DNA from 4 places in the Paenibacillus sp. FSL W7-1332 genome. Region 1 is predicted to be linked to each of the others. Evidence: riboswitches for the same ligand, from Rfam matches in the RefSeq annotation. Region 1 holds a riboswitch; each other region holds the start of a gene.
What was found. A riboswitch is a leader RNA that binds a small molecule or an ion and turns the genes downstream of it on or off. The one in region 1 is predicted to bind cyclic di-AMP.
Positions count from the first base shown of each region.

Region 2: it holds a riboswitch for cyclic di-AMP, as region 1 does, so the genes downstream of both, MKX98_RS18530 (universal stress protein) here and MKX98_RS28635 (TrkH family potassium uptake protein) in region 1, are expected to answer to the same signal.
Region 3: it holds a riboswitch for cyclic di-AMP, as region 1 does, so the genes downstream of both, ehuB (ectoine/hydroxyectoine ABC transporter substrate-binding protein EhuB) here and MKX98_RS28635 (TrkH family potassium uptake protein) in region 1, are expected to answer to the same signal.
Region 4: it holds a riboswitch for cyclic di-AMP, as region 1 does, so the genes downstream of both, MKX98_RS02395 (hypothetical protein) here and MKX98_RS28635 (TrkH family potassium uptake protein) in region 1, are expected to answer to the same signal.

Region 1 covers NZ_CP150209.1:6,310,009-6,317,575, forward strand. Annotated here, with positions in the region: gene MKX98_RS28630 (TrkA family potassium uptake protein) at 1-78, opposite strand, end outside; gene MKX98_RS28635 (TrkH family potassium uptake protein) at 95-1,435, opposite strand; cyclic di-AMP (ydaO/yuaA leader) riboswitch at 1,500-1,644, opposite strand; gene MKX98_RS28640 (type II CAAX endopeptidase family protein) at 1,936-3,627, shown strand; gene uvrC (excinuclease ABC subunit UvrC) at 3,599-5,602, opposite strand; gene trxA (thioredoxin) at 5,738-6,055, opposite strand; gene MKX98_RS28655 (hypothetical protein) at 6,309-6,464, shown strand; gene dnaI (primosomal protein DnaI) at 6,585-7,538, opposite strand.
Region 2 covers NZ_CP150209.1:4,150,732-4,158,298, reverse strand. Annotated here, with positions in the region: gene MKX98_RS18535 (TrkH family potassium uptake protein) at 1-119, opposite strand, end outside; gene MKX98_RS18530 (universal stress protein) at 267-968, opposite strand; cyclic di-AMP (ydaO/yuaA leader) riboswitch at 1,046-1,193, opposite strand; gene MKX98_RS18525 (TrkH family potassium uptake protein) at 1,369-2,733, shown strand; gene MKX98_RS18520 (cation:proton antiporter) at 2,855-4,099, opposite strand; gene MKX98_RS18515 (TetR/AcrR family transcriptional regulator) at 4,263-4,895, shown strand; gene MKX98_RS18510 (ABC transporter ATP-binding protein) at 4,892-5,746, shown strand; gene MKX98_RS18505 (ABC transporter permease) at 5,743-6,465, shown strand; gene MKX98_RS18500 (hypothetical protein) at 6,452-7,177, shown strand.
Region 3 covers NZ_CP150209.1:6,544,093-6,551,659, reverse strand. Annotated here, with positions in the region: gene MKX98_RS29855 (exosporium glycoprotein BclB-related protein) at 1-401, opposite strand, end outside; gene MKX98_RS29850 (hypothetical protein) at 452-574, opposite strand; cyclic di-AMP (ydaO/yuaA leader) riboswitch at 1,137-1,282, shown strand; gene ehuB (ectoine/hydroxyectoine ABC transporter substrate-binding protein EhuB) at 1,660-2,493, shown strand; gene ehuC (ectoine/hydroxyectoine ABC transporter permease subunit EhuC) at 2,495-3,148, shown strand; gene ehuD (ectoine/hydroxyectoine ABC transporter permease subunit EhuD) at 3,151-3,813, shown strand; gene ehuA (ectoine/hydroxyectoine ABC transporter ATP-binding protein EhuA) at 3,828-4,685, shown strand; gene ectA (diaminobutyrate acetyltransferase) at 4,711-5,223, shown strand; gene ectB (diaminobutyrate--2-oxoglutarate transaminase) at 5,240-6,532, shown strand; gene MKX98_RS29815 (ectoine synthase) at 6,529-6,921, shown strand; gene thpD (ectoine hydroxylase) at 6,936-7,567, shown strand, end outside.
Region 4 covers NZ_CP150209.1:558,934-566,500, reverse strand. Annotated here, with positions in the region: gene kdpB (potassium-transporting ATPase subunit KdpB) at 1-1,393, opposite strand, end outside; gene kdpA (potassium-transporting ATPase subunit KdpA) at 1,415-3,094, opposite strand; gene MKX98_RS02395 (hypothetical protein) at 3,354-3,764, opposite strand; cyclic di-AMP (ydaO/yuaA leader) riboswitch at 3,899-4,067, opposite strand; gene MKX98_RS02390 (hypothetical protein) at 4,751-5,215, shown strand; gene MKX98_RS02385 (proline dehydrogenase family protein) at 5,276-6,196, opposite strand; gene pruA (L-glutamate gamma-semialdehyde dehydrogenase) at 6,398-7,567, shown strand, end outside.

The DNA.
Region 1 (7,567 bases):
TCCTTGTTCCATCAGTTCAAGCGCCAGGCTGGCGCCAAATCGTCCCAAACCGATGATTGCAAATTGCTTTGGTTTCATGTCTCTCCAGTACTCCTTATCCAATAATCATTTTGCCTTCCGGATGACGATATAATTCTTTACCCTTTTTCGGCCCCAGTGCATAAGCAAGCGTCAACGGCCCCAATCGTCCTGCAAACATCGTAATGCTGATCAAAACCTTGCCGAACACCGTCAGATCGGGCGTTAGGCCCATGGAGAGACCCACCGTACCGAAGGCGGATGTCGTTTCGAATAAAATCTCCAGGAAATCCCCTTCCTCTGTCGTCGACAGAATCATCGATACGGTTAGAACGAGCAGCAGTGCCAGTAATGCAATGGTCAGTGCCTTCAGCACCCGCTCCTGGGCCAGGCGATAACGGAACATGACGATGTCTTCACGCCCGCGCATCATGGCGATGACCGCCCCCACCATAATGGTAAAGGTTGTTGTTTTGATACCACCCCCGGTTGACCCTGGGGATGCTCCGATAAACATCAGAATAACGATAAAAAATTGCGTGGCCTGTCTAAGCCCCGTAATATCTATAGTATTCGCGCCAGCTGTACGCGGCGTTACGGATTGGAATAATGCGCCGAAGAATTTTCCGCCCCAATTCAGGGAGCCGAGCGTCCTCGGATTGGTGAATTCAAAAATAAGAATGACGATAAATCCAACCAGCAGCAAGGTAGCCGTCATGGTGAGCACTACTTTGGAGTGCAAGGAAAGTCTCCGCTGTTTCCGGAAATCAATCAGATCGGATAATACGATAAAACCGATGCCGCCCGAGACGATCAAAAACATCACGACAACGTTGACTACAGGATCATAGACATACCCGGTCAAACTCCGAAAATCGCCAAACAAATCGAAACCGGCGTTGTTAAACATCGTGACCGCATGAAAAACGCCATAATAAATCGCTCGGCCGATCGGCATATCAAACGCCCAGCGGATCGATAGAATCAAGGCACCGCAGGCCTCGATGATCAGGGAGTACAGGAGTACTCTGCGAATCAGCCTTACGATTCCTTCCATCGAGGACTGATTCATCGCTTCCTGCAGAATGAGGCGATCCTTGAGCGATATGCGCCTTTTGAGAGCCAAGGCAAACAAAGTGGCCATCGTCATGAAACCGAGCCCGCCGATCTGAATCAGCAGCATGATCACGATCTGTCCGAAGGAGCTGAATGTCGTTCCTGTATCCACCACAACCAGCCCCGTTACGCAAGTTGCCGATGTCGAAGTGAACAAGGCATCGATAAATTCCAGCGGTTCACCTGTACTTGTGGATATCGGCAGCATTAACAGCGCCGTCCCGATGAAAATAATAGCCGCGAAACCAAGCACGAGAATCTGCGGCGGAGACAACCTGAGCCAGTTCAATTTAGAGTTCAATCGGTCACCTTCTTAAAAAAATCAAGAAAAAAAGACACTGGAAAACGCAGTGCCCTTTACGGTCTGGTTCCTGTGCTGCAGCCTACGAGGTTAGCTGACGGATTCGGGCATTTTCACAGGTCGCCCTATTCATTATTCTAGGAATAATGAAATTCACCCCAATTACATGGTTCCCCCATTTTCAGTACGAAATTCGGCTGGAATATTCGGTTCCTTGAAGCATGATGTGATTATAACGCAATCCGGTACGTAACCCAATGCCGTTTTTCACCCAAAAAATCTTTAAAAGAGCGCGAATTGGGCATATTCAAGAATACAAGCATGGGGTTCTCTAACGTTTTCGAAACCTTTCATTCATTTTCATCGATTTGTTTCATTATTCCGGATATTGGGATAAGCTGCTTATGACTTTCATAACTATGTTATATTGACTCTATGCGTTCTTAATCAGGCATATCGAATACCCGTGGGAGTATCAACTTTCTTAGAGGAGGAATTTCATGAATCGTGCAAGAGAGCCCTTGAAGCTGAAGCCCAATCTGAAACAGCTCATCGCGCCTGCCGCAGTCGGCCTGATTCTGTTCCTATTATTTCAGGTGTTTCCGTCGACGAATTCGGATTCTACCGAGATGGCATCTCCGAATATCATATCCAAGGAGCAGGCTCGGCAAGCGGCTTCAAGCTTTGCTCAAGAGTTTTTGCAGTTTACGGCTGCAAAAACGGATGACACGCTGGTTACATATCAATCCAAATCGGAACTTTACGGATATCTGGCGAAGGAAAAGAGACTTTCGGAATACAACAAAACCTATGAAGCCAAATATCCCTATGACGTATACCGCGTTCGCTTCAGCAAGCCGGGTGGTGGCGATGCCCTCAATGTGGACGTGCACATGCAAAATTCAGGCATCGTCGGCTTCTCGTACGATTACGCCCGCTCCAGCTATGACCGGATTGAGCTGAACAAGGGCGATGTACAAAGACAGATGCTGCTTGTGGTCGAGGACGGCATGTCATTAGCCGAGAAGCAAGCTCTTGCGGAGCCTTGGCTCCAGCGAGCGGGTTATGACCTGTCGCACCTGGAGCTGGTCACGCGGGAAGGGGAACCCCAGCTCCGGTATGTGGACCCGGATTCCAAGATCAGCGACTCCAGATTGGAGCACCGTTTCACCTTCGAGCAGGGGAAATTACGCTCCTATGAGCCATCTTTTTCGGTTCCGGCCGCCCATTCCGCCTATGTCAACAAGCAGACCCAAGATGCCACGCTGCTGACGCTTGCAGGGTATGGCCTGTTCACCCTCATCCTTGGCATTCTTGCGATTGTGTACAGCGTGAAGACCAGAGCCTACACGTCGTTTAAGCGCGGCCTCTTCCTATCGGCGCTGCTGTTTGTCATTCAGATGCTGAATACGTACAATCTGATTCCCGTTTTCAAATCCGAGGGGATGTCGCAAACCGGCATACTCGGGATGATGATCTTCTATGCGGTCTATTCGCTCATCTTCTCCGCACTGCTCTATTTCTCCCTTGTCGGGGGCAGCGGGCTATGGCTCAAAGAAGACGGGCTTAATCCATGGCCGCGCGCCAAACAACCCGGATACGGTCATTATGTGCTGGACAGCATGAAGCTGGGGTATATGTGGGCTTTCATCCTGCTTGGGGTCCAATCCATTATCTTTGTCGTTCTGGGCCTGACCTTGAATACATGGTCCACCACGGATGCCACACAATCGCCTTACAACATGCTCTATCCTTGGCTCTTCCCGCTGATGGCATGGCTGGCCGGGATATCCGAGGAGGCCGTCTATCGACTGTTCGGGATCAAAATGCTGAAAAAGATCGTCCGCAATACGTTCGTAGCCAGTTTGATCACTTCGATCATTTGGGCGCTCGGGCATACACTCTATCCGATATACCCTGTAATTTCCCGGCCCATTGAACTGGTGATCATCGGCTTGCTGTTCAGCTACATCTTTTTGAAATACGGGTATTTGGCGGCTATGTTCTCCCACGTCATCTTTAATAGCATCTTGATGGGCATTAGCCTGATCCTGCTCAAGGATACCAGCAACTTGCTGATGGGTGCGTTCTACATGGTGCTTCCGGCGATGGTCGCCTATGCGATTTACCGTTTCAATCCAACAAAAAAAGAGAAGCCGTATGTCACGACTCCTCCTCACGAAGTGCCTTAAGAATTTCCGTTGCTAATTTCTCACCGATTGAAAGGGGCTTGAAGTCTTCGACTGAAGCCTCTTTTATTTTTTTGACTGAGCCAAAATGCTTTAACAGCAGCTTGCGGCGCTTCTCTCCAATGCCCGGGATGGAATCCAGCTTGGAGGATACCATCGATTTGCCGCGCTGTTCGCGGTGGAAAGAAATCGCAAACCGGTGAACCTCATCCTGAATGCGCTGCAGCAAATAGAACTCCTGGCTGTCCCGGGGAAGCGTAACCGGCTCCGGCGGGTCTCCGACCATGAGCTGCGCTGTTTTATGCTTGGCATCCTTCACAAGCCCGCAAACCGGGATAAACAGCCCCAGCTCATTCTCAAGTACATCGATGGCGGCGGAAATCTGTCCCTTCCCTCCATCCACCACAATCAGATCGGGAAGCGGCAAGTTCTCCTTCAAGACGCGCTCGTACCGCCGCCGGATGACTTCACGCATCGTATCATAATCGTCCGGTCCCAGCACGGTACGGATCTTGTACTTCCGGTATTCCTTCTTGTCCGGTTTCCCGTTGGTGAATACAACCATGGCCGATACCGGATTGGTCCCCTGAATGTTCGAGTTATCAAATGCCTCAATCCGGTTCAGCGACTGGAGGCCGATCACTTCCCCCAGATTCGCCGCGGCAACCGAGGTGCGTTCTTCATCGCGTTCAATCAAGCGGAATTTCTCGTCCAAGGACACCTTCGCATTATCCGATGCCATGCCCACCATCTGCTTCTTCAAGCCGCGCTGCGGCACATGCACCTTCACGCCGAGCCATTCCTGCAGGGCGGCAGCCCCTCCGGCTGCATCCACGATGCCCGCAGCTTCCGCCTGCTTCTCCTGTGCCTGGGCAAGGGCAGCCTGCTGCGCATCCAATGTCCCTGCGGAAAGCGAATTCGCCGAATCCGCGGCTTCCTCTGCGCTTTGCACACCTGTATCCGCAGCCGTTCCCGTAACCGACTCCGAACCAGCCTCGTCTATCAACAGAGGCTCAGGCAGCAGAATTTCCTGCGGCAATGCAGGATTATCGCTGTAATACTGGGCAATAAAAGACATAAAGTCGCTGTGCGCATCGCCGTAGAACGGAAAAACGGACTTGTTGCGCTGCACCATTTTCCCTTGGCGCATGTACAGGATCTGCACGCACATCCAGCCTTTATCCACAGCATAACCGAATACGTCGCGGTCCCGCGTATCCGTCGTCGTAATCTTCTGCTTCTCCATCAGCGTATCAATATGGATGATCTGATCCCGCAGCTCTTTGGCACGCTCGAAATACAAATCCTCCGCGGCCTCCTGCATCTTGCGCTGCAGCTCCTTCTTGATCTCCTCATGCCCACCGCTCAGAAATGAAGTAATCTCCCCGGTGATCTGTTCATATGCAGACTTCGGAATCTCCTTCACACATGGAGCCAAGCATTGCCCCATATGATAGTACAAGCACACTTCTTTCGGCATGACGCCGCATTTGCGCAAAGGATACATCCGGTCCAGCAGCTTCTTGGTCTGCTGTGCCGCGTAAGCATTCGGGTAGGGACCAAAATATTTGGCTTTATCTTTAAGCACCCTTCTGGTTACTTCCAGACGGGGATGCTCTTCATTCGTTATTTTAAGATATGGATAGGTTTTATCATCCTTCAGCAGCACGTTGAATCTCGGCTGATGGGTTTTGATCAGGTTGCACTCCAGAATCAATGCTTCCATGTTGCTGCCGGTTACAATGTATTCGAAATCGCGGATTTCCGAAACCAGCATCTGGGTCTTCCCGTTATGGCTTCCGGTAAAATAAGAGCGTACCCGGTTCTTCAGCACTTTGGCCTTGCCCACATAAATAATCGTGCCTTCATGATTCTTCATCAAGTAACAGCCGGGCTGGTCCGGCAGCAATGCCAGCTTGTGGCGAATATTCTCCAGCGCCTTCTCCTGCTCCTGAAGCTGTTTGGAAAAATCGTCCATGCTGTCCCTCCTCTCCAAGGAGATTATATAGTATTAACCATAAATATAAAACACTATGAATAACCACACAAAGCGCCTCCGGGTTTCACCGAAGGCGCTGTATGAAAGCAGATGGCGGTCTAGGACCAATCCTGCTTATTGATGTTTTGCAATGATGCCTTTCAAGGCTTCTTTGGAGTTCAGACCTACCACTTTATCGACAGGTTGGCCGTCTTTAAAGAAAATCATGGTCGGAATGCTCATCACGCCGAAACGTGCTGCGGATTCCGGATTCTCATCCACGTTCACCTTAGCAATTTTTACATCATCGCCGAGTTCTGAAGACAATTCGTCCAGAATCGGAGCAAGCATTTTACAAGGGCCGCACCATGGCGCCCAGAAATCAACTACAACCGTTCCTTGACCTTCAACTTCATTCACGAAGGTTTGGTCGGTAACATTGACGATAGCCATTGTATTCTCCTCCTCACAGGATAAGATCAGGTATAGTGCGAATCATAATTGTCGAATGGGTCGACGAATTTAGTATACCACAATCGGCCTTAAAAAGTGAAATATACTCACCTAAAGAAAGAGGATTTCACGGGTTTTTTATGCAATCTTTACAAATGATTTGCGCATTGGGTATACTACTAGTAACAAGTCGGGTGACTGTCAAGTTTTTCGAGTTGGCACGGCATGTTCACCTTTTGAGGAGGCAAGCACCATGGATGTAAACGTACGCGTTAACGATCCACGGGAGCACATCAATGAAGAACCACGCAATGACTTTGGCGATTTGATGATGGGCTTCGTGGGGATGTTTGGTTTCATGACCATCATCTTTTTCGGATTCGTCATTATCAAGTTCTTGGTCGGCTAATACTTGATGACTCCTTGTGCGTAAATAAAAAGTCTGATCCCTGCCGCGTTCCATACGCTAACGGGATCAGACTTTTTACAATTCATGGGAGGTTTGTCCATAGGAAGCTTGCTTGCAATACTAGAATTTACCTCTCTGGTTCTCCCCGAATAAATGAACGACATCCACAAAAGGCGCAATCCGGTTCATCAAGCGCTGACCTTTGTGAAGCTCCTCGCCATCCTTGCTCGTGAAGCTCAGATGCTGTTCAAGCCCGTCGAGCGGATAGTTCGACGTATAGAAGGTCGGCAGCCGGTTCATCCGGAAATTCAGGATGGAGCCGAGGACATGATCCCGAACCCACGGATTCAAATTCTCCGCTCCGATATCGTCAAAGATCAGCAGATCGCAATGCTTCATCGTCTCCACCATGTCCTTCAGCTTCTGTCCGTCCTGCATCATGGTCTTCAGATCTTCCACGAAATCAGGCATATACACGATAACGCCCGAATGGCCTGCTTTCGCGAGCTCATGCATTAGGTAGCCCATCAGGTAGGTCTTGCCCGTACCAAACGAACCGGTGAGATACAAGCCGCGCGGAGACAACCCATTCTCCTTCGTATCCCGGATGTACTTAAACACCTGGTGCACCGCAGGTGCCCGCAGGCGGTCCTTCGCCATAATCTCCATATTGTCATAACCTTCGTTCAAGGCATGTTCATCGACATAAAAGCTGCGGATCCGTTTTTTGATCTGATCCTCATTGGTCTTCGCAATCTGCAGGGAACACGGCGCCTTCCGCTCATAGATCTCCACGGTTCCGTTCATCCGCTGGATATCCAGCTTACTGAAATGTCCCTGGAAATCATTCGGACACCGGTCGAGACCCGGACATGCCTTGCAGTGGGCCTGATCTCCCGCATATTGGTACAGTTTGCTTAAATTCAAACGAATGACCCGGTCATCGATCTCCGGGTATTCGCTCCGCAATGCTTGAATCAGAGGATTCCTGAGCAAATCTTCCATAATCTGCTCGGTTCTGCGCCGGAGCGCAGGACTTTTCATGCTTTCCAGCAGTTCACCAAGGGACTCCATCTCTAGTTCCCTCCTCTCTTAAGCAGGAT
Region 2 (7,567 bases), 2.2 Mb from region 1:
ATTGCTGAGGTGGCTGTAAATAAAGCATCCAGCAGACCAATTGACCTCCCGGTGGAGGAAGAGTAGGGCAGCGCGAGCAATGTGGTCCCGATTATTATTAAAGTGAAAAAGACAAGCATGACGAGTTGAGGGGGACTCATATTTTTTTTAAGCTTGTTGATAAACAACTCCATTGTGTCAGGAGCGGAATGTTGTGTATTTCGATCTTTTGAATTCATAAATGTTCTTCTCACAAGTTCCACCCCCATTCTTTATTGATCGCCGGGTTAATCAAAGAATTTTCTGTTTTGGAAAAAAGACGACTCTACCACTTTTCCGTGACTTATTTTCAAATATTGGATCTCGTGGTCTGTTTTTATTTTCAGCAAGCCGGTGTCAAAATCGGTATTTAACTCTTTGAAAAATAGACCTTCGGCTATTGGATCGCCCCCGGATTCCTTACCGCCAAGCAGATAATGAGAACCCTCCCTGAACACAGTGACTCGAATTCCCCGTTCATGGGTGTCAGTCATTTGATCATCCATCCTTTGAACCGCTACAATGTGCAAATCCGTTTCGCCGATCTGGTTTAGGAGTTCGTTGACAAACGAACCACGCGTAATTTCTTGCCACCGCGTTTGACCGGATTGTCCGATGATTAGCTGGGTAATTTGATGATTCTTGGCGGTTTCCGCTATGATTTCCGAAGCTTTGCGATCTTCATTCGTTTTGACAATGAAGGTTGCCCCATACTCGTCGCATTTCATTTGCCACTCAGCCATATACCTTTCTTGTGCCTGATCTAACTCATCTTCACGCAAGGGTATAACGCTCAACACAAACAGGGGACACTGAAGAAGTCTGGCTAATTCGCCACCTCGACGGATGAGACGTTCTCCGTTTGGACCGTAATACACGCATACCAGTATCTTTTCATTGTTAAGCAGAATAATCATTCCTTTCTTTTCTAAACACAACAGCTTTAACAAAAAAGGCCTGGAGGCAGAGAAAAATCTGCTTCTAGGCCTTGGCTGTACGGATCATGGACAAGTCAAAGTAGTAAGAGTGTTCTTTCCCAAGACGCTGACGAGGTTAGCTGTCGGATTCGGGATTGAGAGTTCCCGTTCCTTCTTATCCAGAAAGAATTCACCCCTAAAGCTTAGTCGCTTTGTTGGTTCCCCCGTTCCTCATAGAGGATTAAGCATTCATGCGTATGAAATTTATCGTAATAAATATTATGCTAAAACATGCTGAAAGTAAACAGTTAGCGATCAGTCAACAACATCATATCATTGGATTGCAGCAAAAATTATGCTTTGCTATGGTATATACTACGCAAAGAAGTCTACGGGGTTTCATGGTCTGTCGTATCTGAAAGGGGAAAATAGGATGGCTAAAGGCAAATCGGAGCCGCTAAAATCATTAAAACAGTTTAACCTATCATCTTCACGTCTGATCCTTCTTGGTTTCGCCGCACCGATTGTAATCGGCGCGATCTTGTTAGCCTTGCCCATATCATCGTCATCAGGTGAAGGTGTAGGTTGGTTAAACGCTTTGTTCACCTCAACATCTGCAGTGTGCGTAACCGGATTGGCCGTAGTGGATACAGGAACCGACTTTTCCCTTTTTGGTCAAATCATGATCATGTGCCTGATTCAAGTCGGCGGTCTTGGTTTCATGACCTTCGGAGTTTTGATCGCCGTTGTGCTTGGAAAGAAAATTGGACTGAAAAATCGACTGCTCCTCCAAGAATCCACTAACGCATTATCAACGCAAGGCGTAGTGAGGCTATCGCTAGGTATTTTTCTGATTGCGCTCATTATCGAGTTCGTCGGAGCAGCCTTGTTAATTGTTCGTTGGGAGGAGGAACTGGGCTTGGGGCAAGCTATTTATTATGGGGTGTTCCACTCCATCTCATCATTTAATAACGCTGGCTTCAGTCTTTGGTCAGACAGTTTGAGCCGGTATGTGGGAGACCCGCTGGTCAACATCGTCATCACCCTGCTTTTTATCATTGGTGGGCTTGGATTTACTGTTGTTCTGGACTTATGGAAGCATAGAAGGTGGAATAAGCTGTCCCTTCATTCAAGAATCGTTTTGTCGACTTCAGCATGTCTATGTTTAGCCGGGTTTATCGTAATTTTCATTATTGAGTTGTTCAACTCCCGTACGTTCGGCTCTTTGAGCTGGGGAGAGCGAGTATGGGCGGCTTATTTTCAAGGCGTGGTGACTCGTACGGCCGGGTTTAATACCATCGACATAGCCGCGATGATGACGACTTCTCAGTTTTTCATGATTTTCCTCATGTTTATCGGTGCTTCCTCCGGATCCACGGGAGGCGGGATCAAAACCAATACATTTGCCGTGCTGTTATTCACATTGATTAGTATTATTAAGGGGAAGCAGGACGTGCAGTTGTTAAATCGACGCATCCCCCAATCGATTATCCTCCGATCCATAGCCGTCATGGTGATCTCAGTGAGCGTTGTGATTGTTGCTACATTCTTGTTAACCATAAGCGAGCATAGCTTGCAAAAGGACTTTATGGAAGTTCTGTTCGAAGTGACCTCAGCCTTCGGCACCGTTGGCCTATCGATGGGATTGACGCCTGAGCTGTCTCCTTTTGGTAAAGGAGTCATCATTTTGACCATGTACATCGGCAGACTCGGCCCCTTAACGCTGGCCTTCGCGCTGTCGCAAAGAGTAGTCAAACAAAAGTACCGGTTGCCTGAAGAGAAAGTGCTTATTGGTTAAGAGTGGTCGATCTGCAAATCGGGATACGAAAAAATAAGGTTCAGCTGGAGTCGTTTAATTCGATCTCCGGGGCTGAACCTTATACTCGTTTTATGTTCTGTTTTGCTTATACGGAGGGTTCTTACATATCTGCCCCGTCTTTTTCCTTCACGGGGCTGGCTAATCCAAACTTCTTAACCAAAGGTTTGATGGTTAACCCCTGAACGAGAAGTGAGAAAAGGACAACGCTAAAGGTGAGAACGAGTATATCATCGCGTTCGTCGAAGGTTGGGGGCAAGCTTAAGGCGAGAGCGATTGACAAGCTGCCCTTTAACCCTCCCCAATTCAAAACCACCTTCCATGAAGATGGGAAGGATTTCAGGAAGTACAAGCTTACGTAGACGGCCAATGTTCTTCCGAGTAGAACGATAAGAATGGCTGCTCCGATTAACGCCCACTTGTCCGCGAAGTTAATATGCTTGATTTCTAGACCGATCATTAAAAAAATCAATGAATTTGCGATTAACGTGATGACGTCCCAGAACGAATTAATATTCATCTTGGTTGTATCCGACATCCCGATGCGCGCTCCGTAACTGCCAAAAATCAAGCCGCCCACGACAACGGCAATGACGCCAGATACATGGAAATGTTCGGCAATAAAGAAACTTCCGAAGAACAGGAGCATGGAGAAAGCTATCTCCAGCGGATAATCATCATAGAAGCGAATGAGCTGTGAGAACAGATATCCTAACACGCCTCCAACAGCGATACCGCCAATACTAAACTTCAAAAAGAGCAATACACCGCTGCCTATTCCCGCCCAACCCATTTCCATGTACGTGAGCAAATAAACAGAGGAGATCTGAAATAACACAACGGCAATTCCGTCATTAAACAGCGACTCCCCTTCGATGATGGTTACAATTTTCTTCGGTACGCCTAATGATTTGAAGATGGAGATGACACTGATCGGGTCCGTGGCACTCATCAATGCTGCAAAGGTAAATGCAACAATCAAAGGCAATCCCATAAACCCATACATGGCTAGAGCTATAAGAAGGAAAGAGAGCAAGGTGCCGCCAAACGCGAGGGCAATCACCGGCTTTCCTTGTTTACGAAGATGCGAGAACGGAAGCTTTAATGTTGCATCTCCAAGAAGGATAGGAAGGAACAGGGAGATAATGATTGCCTGAAACACATTCGATTGGGTTATAAACGATTCGGCTTCATCCAACACAGGCACATGGATCAAACCAAGCAGCAGGCCTACAATAACAAGTGCAATAGAGTAGGGCTGATTCATTTTTTTGGCTATCGAGATAACACCCATCGATATCGCAAGCAAAATCAGCAACTGCACGAAAACCTCATTAAAATGATGCATACGGCACCCCTCATCAAAGGATTAAATCTCCATTTATTGTAACCTAAAGACTCCCTAACACCAAATATATTGACATATGGGGATTTAGGGAGTACTTTTATGAATATAAAATAAAATTATTCACAGGATCACAAACGGCCTGATTAAGGATGTGATATGCAACATGCCCAAAAAATTCTCGGATGAAGAACGTGAATGGATACGCCAAAAACTGCTGACGGAGGCACGCCATCATTTCGAAACGGCGGGCCTTCGCAAAACGAGTGTTGAAGATCTGACGAAGGCCGCCGGCATTGCCCAAGGCTCGTTCTACATGTTTTTCGGATCGAAAGAGGAATTATATTATGAACTGATTCTGGAGGAGGAGCAGCGAATTCGCAATGCCGTTCTTGATTTATTCCCTCCTGAAGAGGTCTGCAGTAAGGAAAGCATTAAACGGTTTCTCTTATATTCACTGAGGATGATGGACGAGAGCCCAATGCTTCGCCAGATGATGGATCGCGGGGAGATGGAGTTGTTGTTCAGGAAATTGCCGAAAGACTTGCTGGAGCGTAACTTTACGGAGGATCAAGACGCGCTCTTGCCTGTGATTACGGCTTGGCAGAAGGCTGGCATTTTACCTGGTACGGCACCCGAATCCATCGTGGGCATGATCAGATCCTTGGCACTGCTTACGCTGCACCAAAAAGAGATTGGAGAGGAGCAATTTACATCTACGATCGAATTGCTAGTCGAGTTATTATCTGCCGGCATGCTTGCGGTGTCTAATGCGCCGAAGGGAGATGGAGCGTTGTGATCGAAGTAAGAGGGCTTCATTACACGTATCCGAATCGAAAAGAGCCCACCCTGCATGGGCTTGATTTTGTCATCCCGCCTGGCGAAATCTTTGGCTTTCTCGGCCCGTCCGGCGCTGGTAAAAGCACGACGCAAAAACTGCTGATCGGTGTTCTGAAAGGTTATCAAGGAAGCATAAAAGTCATGGGCAAAGAAATCAGGGATACCGGTCCCGATTATTATGAGCGAATTGGAGTAGCTTTTGAATTCCCGAATTTCTACAGTAAATTTTCGGTTCTTGACAATTTAAAGCTCTTTCGTTCCCTTTACAAGGGGGAGACGGAGGATCCCATGAAATTGCTGGAACAAGTCGATCTAACAGATGCCGCAAATATGAAGGTTTCCCAGCTATCCAAGGGCATGAAGATGAGGTTGAATTTCTGTCGGGCGTTACAGCATGATCCAGAAATCCTATTTCTGGATGAACCTACTTCCGGATTAGACCCGGTCAATGCCCACCGAATGAAGGAATTGATACTTGCTAAAAAGGCTGCCGGCAAGACGGTTCTAATAACAACGCATAATATGCAAGCGGCAGAAGAACTTTGCGATCGGGTAGCCTTTATCGTCGACGGTGAAATCAAATTAATCGATTCACCCAGAGAGTTGAAACTTCGTAAGGGAAGAAAGGAGGTCCGAGTCGAATACAGTAGGGATGGCGAATTAAAGGGAGCGGTATTTTCTCTGGATGGCATCGGTGAGAATAACCAATTTCTTAAGCTGATACAGGATTATCCCCTCGATACCATTCATTCGCAAGAGGCGTCGCTCGAACAAATTTTTATTGAGGTAACCGGGAGGCAGCTTGTATGAAGGGCCTAAGTTTATTTGTATTCGATCTGCGTTTCCAGTGGCGCCACGGATTCTATTGGGTTTATATGTTTGTCTGTACCTGTTATTGGATTCTGTTCCGATTCGTACCCGAGGCCTACCAGGAGACAACAGCGATTGTGTTGACATTCAGCGATCCCGCAGCCCTGGGGCTTATCATGGCAGGCGGTATTGTCCTGCTGGAGAGGGACCAGGGCGTCCACGATCCGTTGTTTGTAGCGCCGGTACACATTCGGGAATATTTGCTGGCGAAGGCTGCGTCCCTGTCGGTGTTATCCCTTGCGGCAGGCTGGGTGATTCATATGGCGACCGGCAGTCTCCCGGAATATCCGCTTGCTTTTTCCGCCGGTATTGTATTAACATCAACCTTCATGACCTTGCTGTCGATTGGCGTGGCGGCACGCCAACGGACAATTAACGGTTTTATTCTGATGGTGCAGGTCTACGCGCTGCCATTCATCCTTCCATTGTTAAGTTTTCTTCAATTGTGGCATGAAGACCTGTTTCTCGTCCTTCCAACCGAAGGAACTCTCCGGTTACTTGTGTCTCCCAGTGACGGCTTATCTATTGGCAGCGTTCTATATTCCATATGTATTCTGTTGATTTGGAACTTTGCGGCTTACATCTGGGCGCAGCGATCCTATACTCGACATGTGTTGATGCGCGTAGGTGAAGGAGGGGGCATTAATGGAGAGATATAAAGCCCTCATGATCATGGATCTACGGCATGCGTGGAAGGATCCCGTTCTGATGGCAGCTATGTTCGGTCCGCTGCTGCTTTTGTTTCTATCGAGGTTTGGATTCCCGGTTGCCGTTAATTGGCTCGATGTAAACTATTCGTTTCATTTGGAGCCGTATCGCGGCTTTGCGGCATCGTTATTAATTGTTACGATCCCCATGCTGTCAGGAATGCTCACCGGTCTCCTTATTCTCGATGAACGCGACGAGAATGTGATTGCATATTATGCGGTTACCCCACTAATGCGTAAAGGTTATTTGCTATATAGAGTGACGCTTCCTTTTCTGTTATGCACCGTATTATCCATTCTATATCTGTCTTTTTCGACTTTATCGGATATTCACTGGGCTAAATTGGGTGTTTTGCTGTTGCTGGCATCGGAAGCTCCAATATTCTCGTTGTTCCTTGCCGCTTTCTCAGCGAACAAGGTAGAAGGATTAGCCTTATCTAAAATAGGAGGGCTGTCCATAGCCGGACCTGTGGTGGCCAACTTCGTTCCAGGAACTTGGCAGGTGTTAGGCGCTTGGCTCCCAACGTATTGGCCTGCAAAAGTGCCCTATCTGATCACGCAGAATGAACCTATGTTGGCAATCGTTTTCTTTTCAGTCGGATTGCTGTTACATGCCGCCTACTTATTTTTTATGGTATCTGTGTTTAACAATAGACAATCTTAAATGGGGCGACCAAAGTATAGGTTCATGTGACATCTGAGCAGAAAGCAGCCGATCTGAATGATCGGCTGCTTTTGCTATGGTCTAACAATCGGTTATACCATTCAGCCCCCGAAGTAAACGTTACGTTTTTGATGGGTACATCGAAAGTAAGATTGTTAAATGTTCAATGTCAGCATAAGGCAGAAGCAGACTATGGCTAATAAATGGTATTGCATATTGAAGTTGACTCGTTTATTATGGATATTATACATCCATAATAATAGCAATCTTAAGAAGAAGAGCTAGGAAGAGGGGAGGGTACATGCTGTTCTCCAGAAGTACAGCAGGCTCAGGAACATTCGGGAAGTGAGCGTATACTAAACAATAAGGGATACATGTTTTGCATCATAA
Region 3 (7,567 bases), 230 kb from region 1:
ATTGTAACGGTAGTTCCCAGCAGGGAAAGCGCCACAGTAGTGCTAAAGGTAGCGGAGATGCCAGTGATGGTACCGGCTCGTGGCGTGTTAAACGCCATGTTAAGCAGAGTTCCAGCGGCTCCAGTGAGGTCAATCGTACCGCCAGCCAGCGTAAACGTATTGGCCGAGTTACCAAATCCTACGAGACCAACGGATCCGACTAATCCGCCTAAAACGGTGGTCAGAGCAAGCGGTATGCCGGATGCGAATGGGATGATGGCTCCTCCGGCGGCTGCTCCTGTAGCCCCTGTTGCCCCAGTAGCTCCAGTAGCTCCAGTAGGTCCCGCAGGTCCGACAGGCCCGACAGGTCCAGCAGGTCCAGCAGGTCCTGCAATACCAGTTGTCGGTCCGGCAGGTCCCACAGGCCCGATAGGTCCGACCGGTCCAACCGGTCCGATAGGACCCTGAGGACCTACAGGTCCACGGATAGCTTTTGGGCATCGACGCTTTTTAACAATACAAGCATGGTCTTTACGACCTCCGTGGCCTTTATGATCACCATGACCATGAGACGGGCAATGCTTTTTCTTCGCATGAATGACTTTTTTCTCTATTTTTTTAAGAGCACACAATTTTCTCTTTCTAGAAGAACGTTCCAAATGAAGCACCTCCTTTAGATTTGTTCTATACTACGCAAATACTCTCGGTACGGCATGGGTTAATAGCGCATAAATGATAGATAAACACCTATAATTTCCAGAATGTACGCTAGCCTCGGAGGCATTCATCTATTGACGAATAGCAAAACTATAGGATGAATTTCGGATTTCCCTACGATATTCATAGGCTCGGTACGCAGCGGTTCAAAAAAAAATTTGCGCTGTATTTACGCCGTAAATGTGTGGGGAAAGCTTTCACAATCCGAATGTAATTCATGGCATAAACGATCCACCACATGAATGAGTAAGGGAGGCATGGCAAATGCCTGCTATATAGCGAAAAATGAGACTGGAATAAAATTACTACATCGTTGGGGGAGAGGCTTGAATGAGGCATTTTTCATGCTTGTCATAGGCCCTGGAAGAGCGGAACTTCCGCCTCTGAATTTCCAGAAAAAGCGGTTAAAGGGGTTTGACTTTTCCTGAAGTTCCCTTTATCATGGACACACGCTTAGTTTCCGGCATACATTTTCCGGAAAGCGGGGGAACCAGTTTCATCAGGGGCGAGTCACTTGGAATCACGAGTGTAGGGTACCATCTTACCCGAGTCCGTCAGCTAACCTCGTCAGCAGTGGATGGGTCTTGCATACATAATGGATGTTCATAACAAAGGCCCTTAATTCTCTTTAGGGGCCTTTTCTCTATTTTTTGACCCCCTGCTGGCGGAGCTATGTCTAGATCCCCTGTTTGGTGGTCTTTTTGTATTCTGCTAAAGAGGAGGGGCAAGGCCTGCAAATGTTTAACCAAAACCAATTAAATCGGTCAGATGGCATTGGGTTTAAGCGTGGAAGGAGATGGATGAATCATCTTCCCTGAAGGTCCGACCCATGCAAGGTATCTGAATATGCTTAAATCCTAGTTAACATATGTGTTAACATGGATAATTTCAACATGCCATTTTTAAGAATACCAAAGTCATAATGAAAGGTTGTGGGAAGTTTTGAAGAGAGTGGTTGTACTGATGTTGTCATTGATTATGGGGGTGTCGCTTGCGGCTTGCGGCGACAAAGGGAGTACATTGGAGCAAGCCATTGAGCAGGGGTATATCACCGTGGGATTTGCGAATGAGAAGCCTTATGCCTATAAAGAGGCCAACGGGGAGCTGACAGGAGAAGCGGTTGAGATTGCGAGGGTTATTTTGGAGCGGCTTGGCATCAAGGAAATGAGGGGAGAGCTTACGGAATTCGGATCGCTGGTTGCCGGACTGCAGGCCGAGCGGTTTGATCTAATTACCGCAGGCATGTTCATTAATCCGGATCGCTGCTCTGCCGTATTGTTTGCTAATCCGGAGTACAGCATCGGGGAAGCCATTGCGGTGAAGCAAGGGAATCCGCTGGGACTCGGAAGTTATGAGGATATTGCCAATCATGACCAAGCTAAAGTCGCCGTTATGACCGGTGCGGTCGAAATCGGCTACATGGAAAAGTCCGGTATTCCTACGGACCGGATTGTGCAGGTCCCCGATCAAGCCTCGGCCATTAGCGCCCTTCAGGCAGACCGGGTGCATGCAATTACCATGACGGGGCCGTCCCTGCAGGCGATGCTGGATTCGGCCAGCGACGACAGCATCGAACGCGTGGCTGATTTCGAGCAGCCGATCATCGACGGCGAAAGCGTTCGCGGTTATGGAGCTACGGCTTTCCGCCAAGCGGATACCGAGTTCCAGGAGGCTTATAATGCGGAGCTTCAAAAAATGAAGGAGTCGGGCGAGCTGCTGGAAATTTTGCAGAAGTTCGGGTTCACAGAAGAAGAGCTCCCGGGCGAGATGACGGCCGCTGCCCTTTGCGGGGAATAGCATGCCGAATTCGTGGATTGATTTTCTCCCTACGCTGTTGAAAGGGGCGGAGATCACGATTGTAGTTGCTTTCTTTTCAGCCATTCTTGCGGTCGTGATGTCCTTTGCAGCCGGGTTATGCCGACTGTCGAAGCTGTGGATCATTCGCACGTTGACAGCCGGGTACGTGGAAGTCTTTCGGGGGACCTCCTTGCTGGTGCAGCTGTTCTGGTTGTATTTCGCCCTTCCGTTCATCGGCGTCGAGCTTCCGAAAATGCTGGCTGCGATCCTCGCGATCGGGCTGAACTTCGGCGCATACGGCTCGGAAATCGTTCGCAGCGCCGTGTTGGCCGTTCCGAAAGGACAATGGGAAGCCGCTGTAGCGCTTAATCTGAAGCCTTGGCAAAGACTGTGGAATGTCATATTGCCTCAAGCGTCCCTGCGAATGCTTCCCCCTTTCGGGAATCAGCTTGTGGAGCTCATCAAATCCACCTCACTGGTTTATTTCATCACGATGGCGGATTTAACGTATCAGGCGATGGTGCTCCGCAATAATTACATCTCCTGGACGACCGAGATTCTGGTGCTGCTGCTCCTCATGTATTTTGTCATTGCTACGCTCGTTTCGCTGGCAGTTCGACTGCTGGAGCGTAAATGGACAGCGGGGAGGTTATAGTCATGTGGGATTGGAACTATGTATGGGATATCCTGCCCCAGCTCTTGAGTGCATTAAAAATGACGGTATGGGTGACGATCTGCGCTTTCGCGGTGGCATTGATCATCGGATTGCTGCTTGCTTTTGCAGCGCGGAGTCGGTTTAAGGTGCTGTCACTAATAACCAAAGGAATGATCGAATTCATTCGCAATACACCGCTGCTGGTGCAGGTCTTCTTCCTGTATTACAGCCTGCCGCTTCTTACCGGAATCTCCATTCCGGCCTTCTATGCCGGGGTGATCGGTCTCGGGCTGCATTACAGCACATATCTGTCCGAGGTGTACCGATCCGGAATCGAGGGAGTGCCGAAGGGACAATGGGAGGCTGCCACAGCACTGAATTACACGAAAGCCCAAACCTGGCGAAGTATTATCCTGCCGCAAGCGGTGCCGCCGATCATTCCGGTACTGGGTAATTATTTGATTGTTATGTTTAAAGAGACGCCGATTCTATGCGCCATAACGCTTGTGGAGATGATGCTGACGGCCAAAAATATCGTGTCGCAGTCGTTCCGTGCATTTGAACCGTATACGATGGTCGGGATTCTGTTCCTGGTCATCAGTTATATCGCCTCATTGCTTGTGCAAAGGCTGGAAAAACGCATGAATCTGCAGCGTGGAAAATAAAAGGAGGGAATCAATTGAATGCCGTTGTGATCGATGAGCAGGCGGAAGCGTCGAAGGTGCCGCAGCAGGAGGGAAATCCCGTTACCGCTACGGGTACAAAGCCGATTGTGAAATATACCGGCGTGACCAAGTCGTTTGGTGATCTACAGGTGCTTAAAGGCATCGATCTGGAGATGCAGCCTGGAGAAAAGGTGGCTGTGATCGGTCCAAGCGGATCGGGCAAAACAACGATGGGCCGGATGCTGATGACGCTGGAAGAACCCACCGAGGGAACCATCGAGGTTGATGGTGAGCTGCTCTGGCATATGGAAGAGAAGGGCAAGCTGGTTCGGGCCAATGAAAAGCATTTGCAACGGATGCGCTGCAATGTCGGCATGGTCTTTCAGCATTTCAATCTGTTCCCGCACATGAACGTGCTTCGGAATGTGACGGAGGCCCCGCGCAAAGTGCTGGGTTTATCCAAGGAGGAGGCGGAGGAGCGGGCCGTCTCCATGCTCAGTAAGGTCGGTTTGGCCGACAAATTGAAGATGTACCCGTCCAATCTGTCCGGGGGCCAGAAGCAGCGGGTTGCCATCGCCAGAGCGCTGGTCATGCGGCCAAAGGTTATGGTGTTTGACGAGGTGACCTCGGCGCTTGATCCCGAGCTGGTCGGCGAAGTGCTGGAGGTCATCCGGGAAATCGCGGAGGAAGGCGAAATGGCCATGATGCTGATTACGCATGAGATGGATTTTGCGAAGGAAATCGCGGACCGCGTCATCTTCGGAGCCGAGGGAAGGATCGTTGAGCAGGGCACGCCGGAGGAGATATTCGATAATCCCCAGAGCGAGCGGCTGCAGAGCTTCCTGCAGCGATTCCGTTCCAACGGAAATTAGTTCTGGAAAGAGGTGATTGTATAGAATGGCTGTGGATACCGATACCGAAATTGTTTACCGAAGACCGAAAGCCCGGGATGGTACCCGGGTGTGGGAGCTTATACGCGACACCGGATCGCTTGATCTGAACTCTCCCTATTGCTACATGCTGCTTGGAGATTACTTCCATGATACCTGCATGATTGCCGAGCATGAAGGAGATATCATCGGTTTTATTTCCGCCTTCCGTTCTCCTCGCAATCCGGAGACGCTGTTCGTATGGCAAGTGGCCGTTGCTAATTCGCATCGGAGGCAAGGCGTTGCAAAGGCAATGCTGACAAATCTGATGAATCAGAAGGCATGCCATGGCGTCCGTTACATTGAAGCTACGGTATCGCCGAGTAACATGGCGTCCCGTCGTTTGTTTCTCGGTTATGCCGAGGAGAAATCCATTCCCAGCACCGTAACCGTAGGTTATGGAGCAGAGATGTTCCCCGATGGAACGTCCCATGAAGATGAGCCGTTATTCGTGATTGGCCCCTTTTTCAATGACATTTAAACAATTGGAGGGAACTATGGACAACCAAGTCATGGAGAAACCGAAGCTTACTGTGTTTAACAAGCTGGAATCGGAAGTAAGAAGTTATTGCCGGAGCTTTCAGACGGTTTTTGACAAGGCCCGAAATGCGAAGCTGTGGGATACGCAGGGGAATGAATACATTGATTTTTTTGCGGGAGCCGGGGCTTTGAATTACGGACATAACAGTGAGAAGATTCGCGAGAAGGTAGTCGACTACATCCTGAAGGATGGCGTCACGCATAGCCTGGATATGGCTACGGGTGCGAAGGAAACGTTTCTGACCCGATTTCAGGAGGTCATCCTGAAGCCGCGCGGGTGGGATCACAAAGTGATGTTTCCCGGTCCGACCGGAACGAATGCCGTAGAGGCCGCGCTCAAAATCGCCCGTAAAGTGACAGGGCGCAGCACCGTTCTGTGCTTCACGAATGCCTTTCATGGCATGTCGCTCGGATCGCTGGCGGTAACCGGCAACTCCTTCAAGCGCCAGGGTGCCGGCGTGGATCTAAGTCACTCCGTGTTTATGCCGTATGACGGTTACTTTGGTGACGACGTGGATACGATGGCATATATGGAGAAACTTCTGGATGATCCGGGAAGCGGAATTCCGCTGCCGGCCGCAGTGATCGTCGAGGCGGTGCAGGGGGAAGGCGGATTGAACGCTGCCAGCCGGGAATGGCTGCAGAAGCTTGCGCGCATCTGCAAGGATAAGGGAATGCTGCTGATTTTGGATGATATCCAGATGGGCTGCGGCCGAACCGGTCCGTTCTTTAGTTTTGATGATGCCGGTATTGAACCGGATATCATATGCCTCTCGAAATCGATTGGCGGCTTTGGCTTGCCGATGGCGATTACGCTGATCAAACCGGAGATTGATATTTGGGAGCCGGGGGAGCATAACGGTACCTTCCGGGGCAATAATCTCGGATTCGTTGCCGCAGCCGAAGCGCTGAATTATTGGAAAACGAAAGATTTTCAGCTTGATATCGGCATCAGGGAAAATCGGATTCGCCAATCATTGGAAGGCGTTGTGAAGTATTATCCTCAGCTCGGCGGCGAAATCCGCGGCAGAGGCATGATTCAGGGGGTTGCTTTCGATAAGCCGGAGCTCGCAGGCAGGCTGTCCGAGATGGCCTTCGAGCATGGACTGATTATGGAAACGTCCGGTCCGTATAGCGAAGTGGCAAAGCTAATGCCGCCGCTTACGATTGAAATGAACACATTGGCAGAGGGATTGGGGATATTTGAGAACAGTATGAAACAATTAGCAGCAGAGGAGAGGTTGTCATGATTGTTAAACATTTGGAAGAGATCGTGGATACCAAAGACGATATCGATACCCAGACATGGAACTCGAGGAGGCTTCTGCTTACAAAAGACGGCATGGGCTTCTCGCTCAATGATACCCTCATCAAGGCGGGAACGGAGACGCTGATCTGGTACAAAAACCACGTCGAAGCCGTGTACTGCATCGAAGGCGAGGGGGAAATCGAGATTGTCGGGGGTGAAACGTACCCTATTTCCCCAGGCATGATGTATGCGCTGGACGGTCACGAGAAGCATTATTTGAGAGCTCGTTCGCAGATGCGGATGGTTTGCGTATTTAATCCGCCGCTTACAGGCGCTGAAGTTCATGACGAGGAAGGAACCTACCCGCTGCTTGCCCCAATTTTGGACTAAGGAGATGATATGCGATGAGTAATAATCATGTGTCGGCCCTTCAGGAAAAAGAACTGGACGTTTATCCTTCAAGAGTGCATTCGGAACCCCGGATCCTAAAGAGACAGGATCCTGTCGTTCATTCGGAATGGACGCCGGATGCTGCGTTAACGCAGGAGCAATCCGACTTCTATGAGCGCAACGGATATTTATTCCTGGAAGACTTCTTTGGTCGAGAGGAGCTGTCGGTATATCAGGCGGAAGCCCGCAGTTTGCAGGTATCGGCAAGAGAGCTGGATAAGGATGAAGTGATCCGGGAGCCGGGTGGGAACGAAGTTCGATCGGTCTTTGCGGTGCACGAGAGCCATGAAGTGTTCAAGAAGCTGTCCCGGCATCCGAGACTCTTGGCGATCATGGAGTATCTCTTGGGAAGCGAGACGTATATCCATCAATCGCGGATTAATTACAAGCCGGGCTTCACGGGCAAAGAGTTCTATTGGCACTCTGATTTCGAAACATGGCATGTTGAGGATGGCATGCCTCGTATGAGAGCTTTGAGCTGCTCCATTGCTCTGGAGGATAACTACTCTTATAACGGACCGCTTATGGTTGTGCCTGGATCGCATAAGGAATTCGTGGCCTGCATCGGCCAAACGCCGGAGAATCA
Region 4 (7,567 bases), 1.8 Mb from region 1:
TCGTCTTGATGCCCATCCGGCGCAGCTGATCAAACCTTTCCTTCATGCCCGGCTTCACGGTATCCTTCAAGTAGATTAGACCATAGATGCGGTTATCCACGGCAACAGCGAGCGGGGTTCCGCCCTCTGTCGCGATGGCATCAGCGTTTGGCGTCAAATCCGAAGGGATGGAGCCTCCTTGCGACAGCACCCAAGCTTTGACGGCATCTACCGCACCCTTGCGGACTTTTCGCCCATCCTTAAGGTCCATCCCACTCATCCGGGTCTCTGCCTTAAATTCGATGAAATCCGCCTCGGCCGTCATGCTTGCATCTGCTTCGAGACCTTCCTGCTTCAGCAGCTCCAGCACGGAACGTCCTTCCGGCGTTTCATCCAGCAGCGAGCTCACGCCCGCCCATTGCGAAAGCGATGCATGCGATTCGCCGCCGACGGGAATTAACCGGCTGGCCATCCGGTTCCCGAACGTAATGGTACCCGTCTTATCCAGAATCATCGTATTGATGTCGCCGGCAGCCTCCACCGCCTTGCCCGACATCGCCAGCACATTGAACTGCGTCACCCGGTCCATGCCGGCAATCCCGATTGCCGACAGCAATCCCCCGATCGTGGTCGGGATGAGACATACCAGCAGCGAGATCAGCACCGGAACGGACAGTTCGATGCCAAGATACTTCGCAATCGGAGCGAGCGTAACGACAACGATCAGGAATATCAGCGTTAAGACGATCAACAGCGTATTCAGCGCAATTTCATTCGGCGTCTTCTGGCGAGAGGCTCCTTCAACAAGCGAGATCATCCGGTCGATAAACGATTCCCCGGGATCGCTCGTAATCCGGACGCGGATCGTATCGCTGACAACCCGCGTCCCCCCGGTGACCGAGCTGAAATCGCCGCCGGCTTCTTTAATGACGGGGGCGGACTCGCCGGTAATCGCCGATTCGTCAACGGACGCAAGGCCCGCAATGACTTCCCCGTCCCCGGGAATCATCTCGCCCTGCGTGACGATCACGATATCTCCTTTGCGAAGATCCGTGGACGGCACGGATTGTACCCCTCCGTTCTCCATCACTTTACGTGCCGTCATTTCCTGCTTCGACTGCTTAAGGGAATCGGCCTGCGCCTTTCCCCGTCCTTCGGCAAGCGCCTCTGCGAAGTTTGCAAACAGCAGCGTCAACAGCAGAATGACAAATACCGCCACATTAAATCCGATACTGCCCTCTGTTCCGAAATAGGATGGAAATAACGTCATCAACAGAACAACCAGCGTCCCGGCCTCCACAACAAACATGACCGGATTTCTCATCATCAGGACGGGATTCAGCTTCGTGAGGCTGTCCTTCAGCGCCTGACGGACCATCTCTTGGGACATCGCTTTTTTTCTCGTATTATTCATGGAAATAGGCCACCTTTTCTATTAACGGATCGTCAGATGCTCAGCAATCGGACCGAGCACAAGTACTGGCAAGAAGGTCAATGCACCGATAATCAGAACCGTCGCGATCAGAATGCCGGCAAACAGCTTATTATCTGTCCGGAACGTTCCGAGCGTCTCGGGAACCCATTGCTTCCGCATCAACGAGCCGCCCACTGCCAGCAAGGCGATCATCGAAATGTAACGTCCGAATAGCATGACCAGTCCGGTTGTCACGTTCCAGAACGGCGTGTTATCCGACAGTCCCTCAAATCCGGAACCGTTATTGGCTGCGGAAGACGTGTATTCGTACAATACCTGCGAGATGCCATGAAAGCCCGCATGGGCAATGCCCGCCTGCCCCGCATCCGTCATCAGCGCAAGTGCGGTCGGAGCCAGAATGATCAATGGATGCACCAGGATAACAACCGCAATTAGCTTCATCTCCCGCGCCTCTATTTTTCTCCCTAGAAATTCGGGTGTTCGGCCAACCATAAGACCAGCCAGGAATACTGCCAATATCGCATACATGAGCATGTTCATCAGCCCGACGCCTTTTCCGCCAAAAACGGAGTTCAGCATCATCAGGGATAGCGGCGTAATCCCGCCAAGCGGCGTGAGCGTATCATGCATGTTGTTGACCGACCCGGTCGTGGCCGCAGTCGTCACCGTGGTGAACAGGGAGGACTGGGCGATCCCGAACCGGACCTCCTTGCCCTCCATGCTGCCTTGGGAGGTATCCATGCCCAGCCGGTTCAGCGCCGGATTGCCGTTCGTTTCAGCCGCATAGTTCAAGGACAGGAATCCGATAAACAAGGTCATCATTACCGAGAAAATAATCCAGCCCTGCTTACGGCTCTTCGCGAACAAACCAAATGTGTAAGGAAGCGCCGCCCCGAGGCTCCACATGCACAGGATCTCGATCACATTGGTCAGCGGGGACGGGTTCTCGAACGGATGCGCCGAGTTGGCCCCCATAAACCCGCCCCCATTGGTGCCCAGATGCTTGATCGATTCCAGCGCAGCCACCGGTCCCACCGCTATTTGCTGCTCGCTTCCTTGAAGCGTCGTGACGCTGAGCGTAGGCTGCAAAGTCTGCGGCACCTGCAGCGCAACCAGTACCATCGCAATGATAAATGCGGCCGGGATAAACACCCGGGTGTGGGCTTTGACGAAATCTTCAAAAAAGTTGCCGACGGTTGTACCCTTGCTGGTCACCGCCCGGATAAACGCAATCGCCACGCATAGCCCGGTCGCCGCGGACGCGAACATCATCATCGTAATGACGGCCATCTGGGCCATATAGGATAATCCCGACTCCCCGCTGTAATGCTGGAGATTCGTATTCGTCATAAAGCTGATGATCGTATTGAACGACAAGGTCGATTCCATATTGTCGATACCGTTCGGGTTGAAGGGCAATACTCTCTGTATCCGCAGAATCAAATACCCCGCCGCGACGAGCACGATATTCGTTATCACAAAGCTGACGGCATACCCTTTCCATGTCATTCCCTTGCGTTCTTTGAACCCAATCAGTGCGAAGATCGGTTTCTCCAACCAGGAGAACCATTTATCCGTTCCATTCCCCTCATTGCGAAACACCTGATATAGATAAGTTCCGAGCGGCTTTACCAGCAGCACCAGAACGAGTATAACGATGGCAATTTGTAAAATGCCCATGACGAATGCCTTCCTCCTTCAGCTGTTTCCCTAGAATTTTTCAGGATGAATCAGCGCGTAAATCAAATATAGAAAAATAAAGAGCGTGCATATTAAAATGATCATCACAACTAATCCACCTCCGGTTCCGAAACCACGCGTCCGCACCAGAACATAAACAGCATGAGCAGTCCGTAGGTTCCTCCCAAGATAAGCACCATATATAAATCCTGCATGAATACAACCTCCTAAAACCTCATGGTCACATCAGCCAAGACGCTTAGCTGACAATGGATGAAATCAGGAAGGATACCTGATGATGGTTCGTATGAAGCACCACATCGGCACCCAGTCCCTTGTATATCAATCGTGGATTGCTGGAATGGGTAATCACATAAATCGACTCCGTCGTCCATGTCCGGCAGATCCGTAAATAGCGGCAGCACAGGTTCAAGCTGCTCTCGAACAAATACACCTTGCTGACGGGAAACTCGGGAATGATCCAGGTTTGTTCATCCCTTGTATCGATAACAATCATGTTGGTGCAGCCTAGTTCCCGCAGCCTCTCCTGCTCAACCCGGTTGTTGGCTATGGCCGCAAACGAAATGTCCATATAGATCAACTGGCGGATAAATTCTTCCCCGGCCTTGTTAGGCGCGGATACCAGGATAAACTCCTGCGGTTTCTCCATCTTTATTTCTCCTCCTAAAAAGTTCAGAAAGAGAAGACAACAACAAAGAAGCCTGGGGAAAGAGAAGAACTCTTCCCGCAGGCTTCTTCATCAGAACACGGTGAAATACACCGTGGCCCAAGTCCACGACAATCGTTGCCTCTCTCGATACGCTTACGAGGTTAGCTGACGGATTCGGGCGTGAGAGTCGCCCTACCCATAGACCGTTATCTTGTCCATGGGATTCACCCCTGAGAGATCAAGTTTATCTCCCGACTGGTTCCCCCGTTCCTTTTCCATTCAAGGACTCAGCGAAAATTAAAAACGAGTAGCATGTTATTCTATTAGCGATTGACTAACATTCAGGCCCGGCAAAACAGCACAGCATCAGGTTCGAGCGGTGAGAGTCGCATCATCCTGCATTTCCAGCGAAGGCCCATGGTGCCCTCGCCCGAGATTCGATCCATAAAGAACCCGGCAGCTCCCACACAGCCTTTAGGTCTTCATGGAACGGCTGCCCGTATGCCTGCTGCCGATGTCCGTCAATTCATAGTTCGTATCATACGTCCGGCCTTACAGGAAGTAAATGTGAGCAGAAACACGTGGGGCGTTATGTCGAACAGGATCTGTCCGGTTTCGCTCCATTATCTCTTGAATCCTGCTCTATACTATGTATTTCTCTTGTTTTCTTGTATTTATCGCAATCTATCGAGATACCGAGATTTTGCCATGATAATAGATGACACAACCGAATGTACGCGTTTTCTTTTACGGTTTTCATCGATTTTCGGAATGTATCCGTCCAATATGGCCATTTACTTTTAGATTCCTCCGGCGTATGATTCATCCATCATTCGAAACACTCGTTTACGCTGAGCTCCCGAGCCTTAAGCGAAGCGGCCACTGTAGCAGGGCCACTAACGATAAATAGGCCTGGAGAGCGGGGTTACTCTGCTCATCAGGCCTTTTTGCCGTGCATATAACATTCCTATAAAGGAGCGCAGATCATGACGAAACTCATCGAGGCCGCACTGGCTCCCGTCATCGAAACCGCATCGCCTGCATTAAATGCAGAGCTCATCCGCTGCATGGAGATATTTCGTTTCGACCGGGGCTCGGCTGAACGCTTTATCCCCTGGAGCGACCGAGATTGGAACTGCGGGTTGTTCAAAATCAGCTGCAAAGACGCGGCCGGGTATGCCGAATATGCCCTGCCAAGCACAAGAGAATTCGCGGATCTGATCCGCTGGGCATCCGTCTTTACGAGGCTGAGAGGTATGCCCGTGACCGAGGCCATTCGCTATGCCCAGAAGCAGCAGCAGTGGGGATCCGCACGAATGCAGCTCGCCGTATCGGCCCTCGCCGATCTGGAGGCCAATCTGCAACAGCACATCACCCGTATGCGGTTAGGCAGCCTGCCGCTGGAGCGTTCCTTCCTGATGGACTGCTCGGAGGCATATTATTCCTTCTAGGACAGCTGCTAGAAAGAGCTACCGTTCTCTCTCCATTGCAATTGGTTGTTTTCCCCCCGCTCACTTGAACATATTCTTGAGCACCATCATCAGGTTGGCCGGCTTCTCTGCCAGCCGCCGGGTGAAATACGGGTACCACATCGTTCCGTAGGGCATATAACACCGGATACGGTAGCCGTCCTGTGCCAGGGCAGCCTGATCGTTCATCCTCAGTCCGTACAGCATCTGAAATTCATAGTCCTGTTTGTCTATGCGGCTCTGCTCGGCAAACACCTTCACCCAGTCGATGATGTTGTCGTCGTGCGAAGCAATCGCGACGTAGGCTCCCTGATCAAAATGCATTTTGATCAACTTCTTATAGTTGTCAATGACCTCCCGCTTCTGCTGAAAGGCGATGGTTCCCGGCTCTTTGTACGCCCCCTTGACCAACCGCAGATTTACGCCGGCATGCATCAAATTCTTGACGTCCTCCTCCGTACGGAACAAGTAGGCTTGCATTACGGTCCCCACGTTGGTCAGCCCCTCCTTATGGAGCCGCAGCGTCATATCAATCGTCGCCTGGGTGTACGGCGAATCCTCCATATCCAGACGAACGAAATTGCGGTGCTCTTTCGCCTTTTTCACCACCATTTTGATGTTCTCGTACGCCTTCTCCAGATCCAGCGCCATGCCCATCTGCGTCGGTTTCAGCGATACGTTCGACTGCACTCCACGCCTCGCGATCCCTTCCACCAGCTTCAAATATTCCTCCCGATACCCGGCTGCTTCGTCCAGCGTCCGGATGCCCTCCCCCAGATGGTCCAGCGTGACAAGAATGCCCTTCGCGTTCAGCCTCTCGATTTCATCCAGCGCCTCATCCAAGGTATCGCCGGCAATGAATCGGCCCGCCAATTTCCGGCCGTACTTGATCGACAACCATTTCACGAGTTTATTGCTGGACACCGTCAGGATCACTTTGCGGTAAAGCTCGGTTCCGTCCATGCGCGCGCCCCCTCTGCAAGGTAAACCAAAAATGCACTCTATCTAACTCATATGCAAAAATCATGACGGCATGCAGGAAGACATACATATCTTACATAGAGGTTTTCACCAGGAGTTCCTAACCATGCCACCATGACGCATTCGCAGCTGGACCATTGGCCAGAAGCTTCGATTCATATCATGTTAAGGAGGGGCCTCCCCATGCGAGCATCTTTTCGGAACGAACCATTTATGGACTTCAACAACGAATGGAACAACAAGTTATACGACGCGGCGTTATCCGGGGTCGAAGCCGAGCTTGGCCAATCGTACCCGCTGGTCATCGGCGGTGCCAAAATCCATACGGAGCGCACCGCAAATTCGGTCAATCCGGCGCGCAAACGCCAAGTCATCGGCGTCGTGTCCCAGGCGGATACCGAGCTTGCCGAACAAGCCATTCAGACGGCAGCGCGTACCTTTGAGACGTGGAAGCACACCGAGCCGAGCGAACGGGCACGCTATCTGTTCAAAGCCGCGGCGATCATGCGGCGGCGCAAGCTCGAGTTCTCCGCGCTCATGACTCTCGAAGCCGGCAAGACGCGTGCCGAAGCCGACGCCGATACGGCCGAGGCGATCGATTTCATGGAATTCTATGCACGCGAAATGCAGCGCCTGAGCGCGCCCCAGCCGCTGACGGTCCACGAGGAGGAAGAGAATCATCTCTATTACATCCCGCTTGGCGTCGGCATCGTCATTCCGCCGTGGAACTTCCCGCTCGCGATTATGGCCGGCATGACAACGGCTGCCATCGTCTCCGGCAACACCGTTGTGCTGAAGCCAGCCAGCACCACCCCGGTCATAGCCGCTAAATTCGTAGAGCTACTGGAAGAGGTCAGCCTGCCTCCGGGCGTCGTTAATTTCCTGCCTGGCCCGGGTCAGGAAGTGGGCGACTATTTGGTGGATCACCCATTGACCAGATTTATCAGCTTTACGGGGTCACGCGAGGTCGGACTGCGGATTCAGGAACGCGCGGCCAAGACGCAGCCGGGGCAACGATGGATTAAGCGCGTCATCGCCGAAATGGGCGGGAAAGACGCAATCATCGTGGACAACGAAGCCGATTTGGAGCTCGCGGCGGACGCGATTGCCGCTTCCGCATTCGGCTTCTCCGGTCAGAAATGCTCTGCCTGCTCCAGAGCCATCGTGCACGAGGACGTCTATGATATCGTGCTGCAGAAGGTGATCGACCGCTCCAAGAAGCTGGTGATCGGAAGCCCCTCCAATGCCGAGGCTCAGGTAGGACCCGTCATCGACGATAAGGCGTACCGTAAAATTCTCGACTATATCGAAATCGGGAAAAGCGAAGGTAGGCTGGTGCTTGGCGGTTTTCCC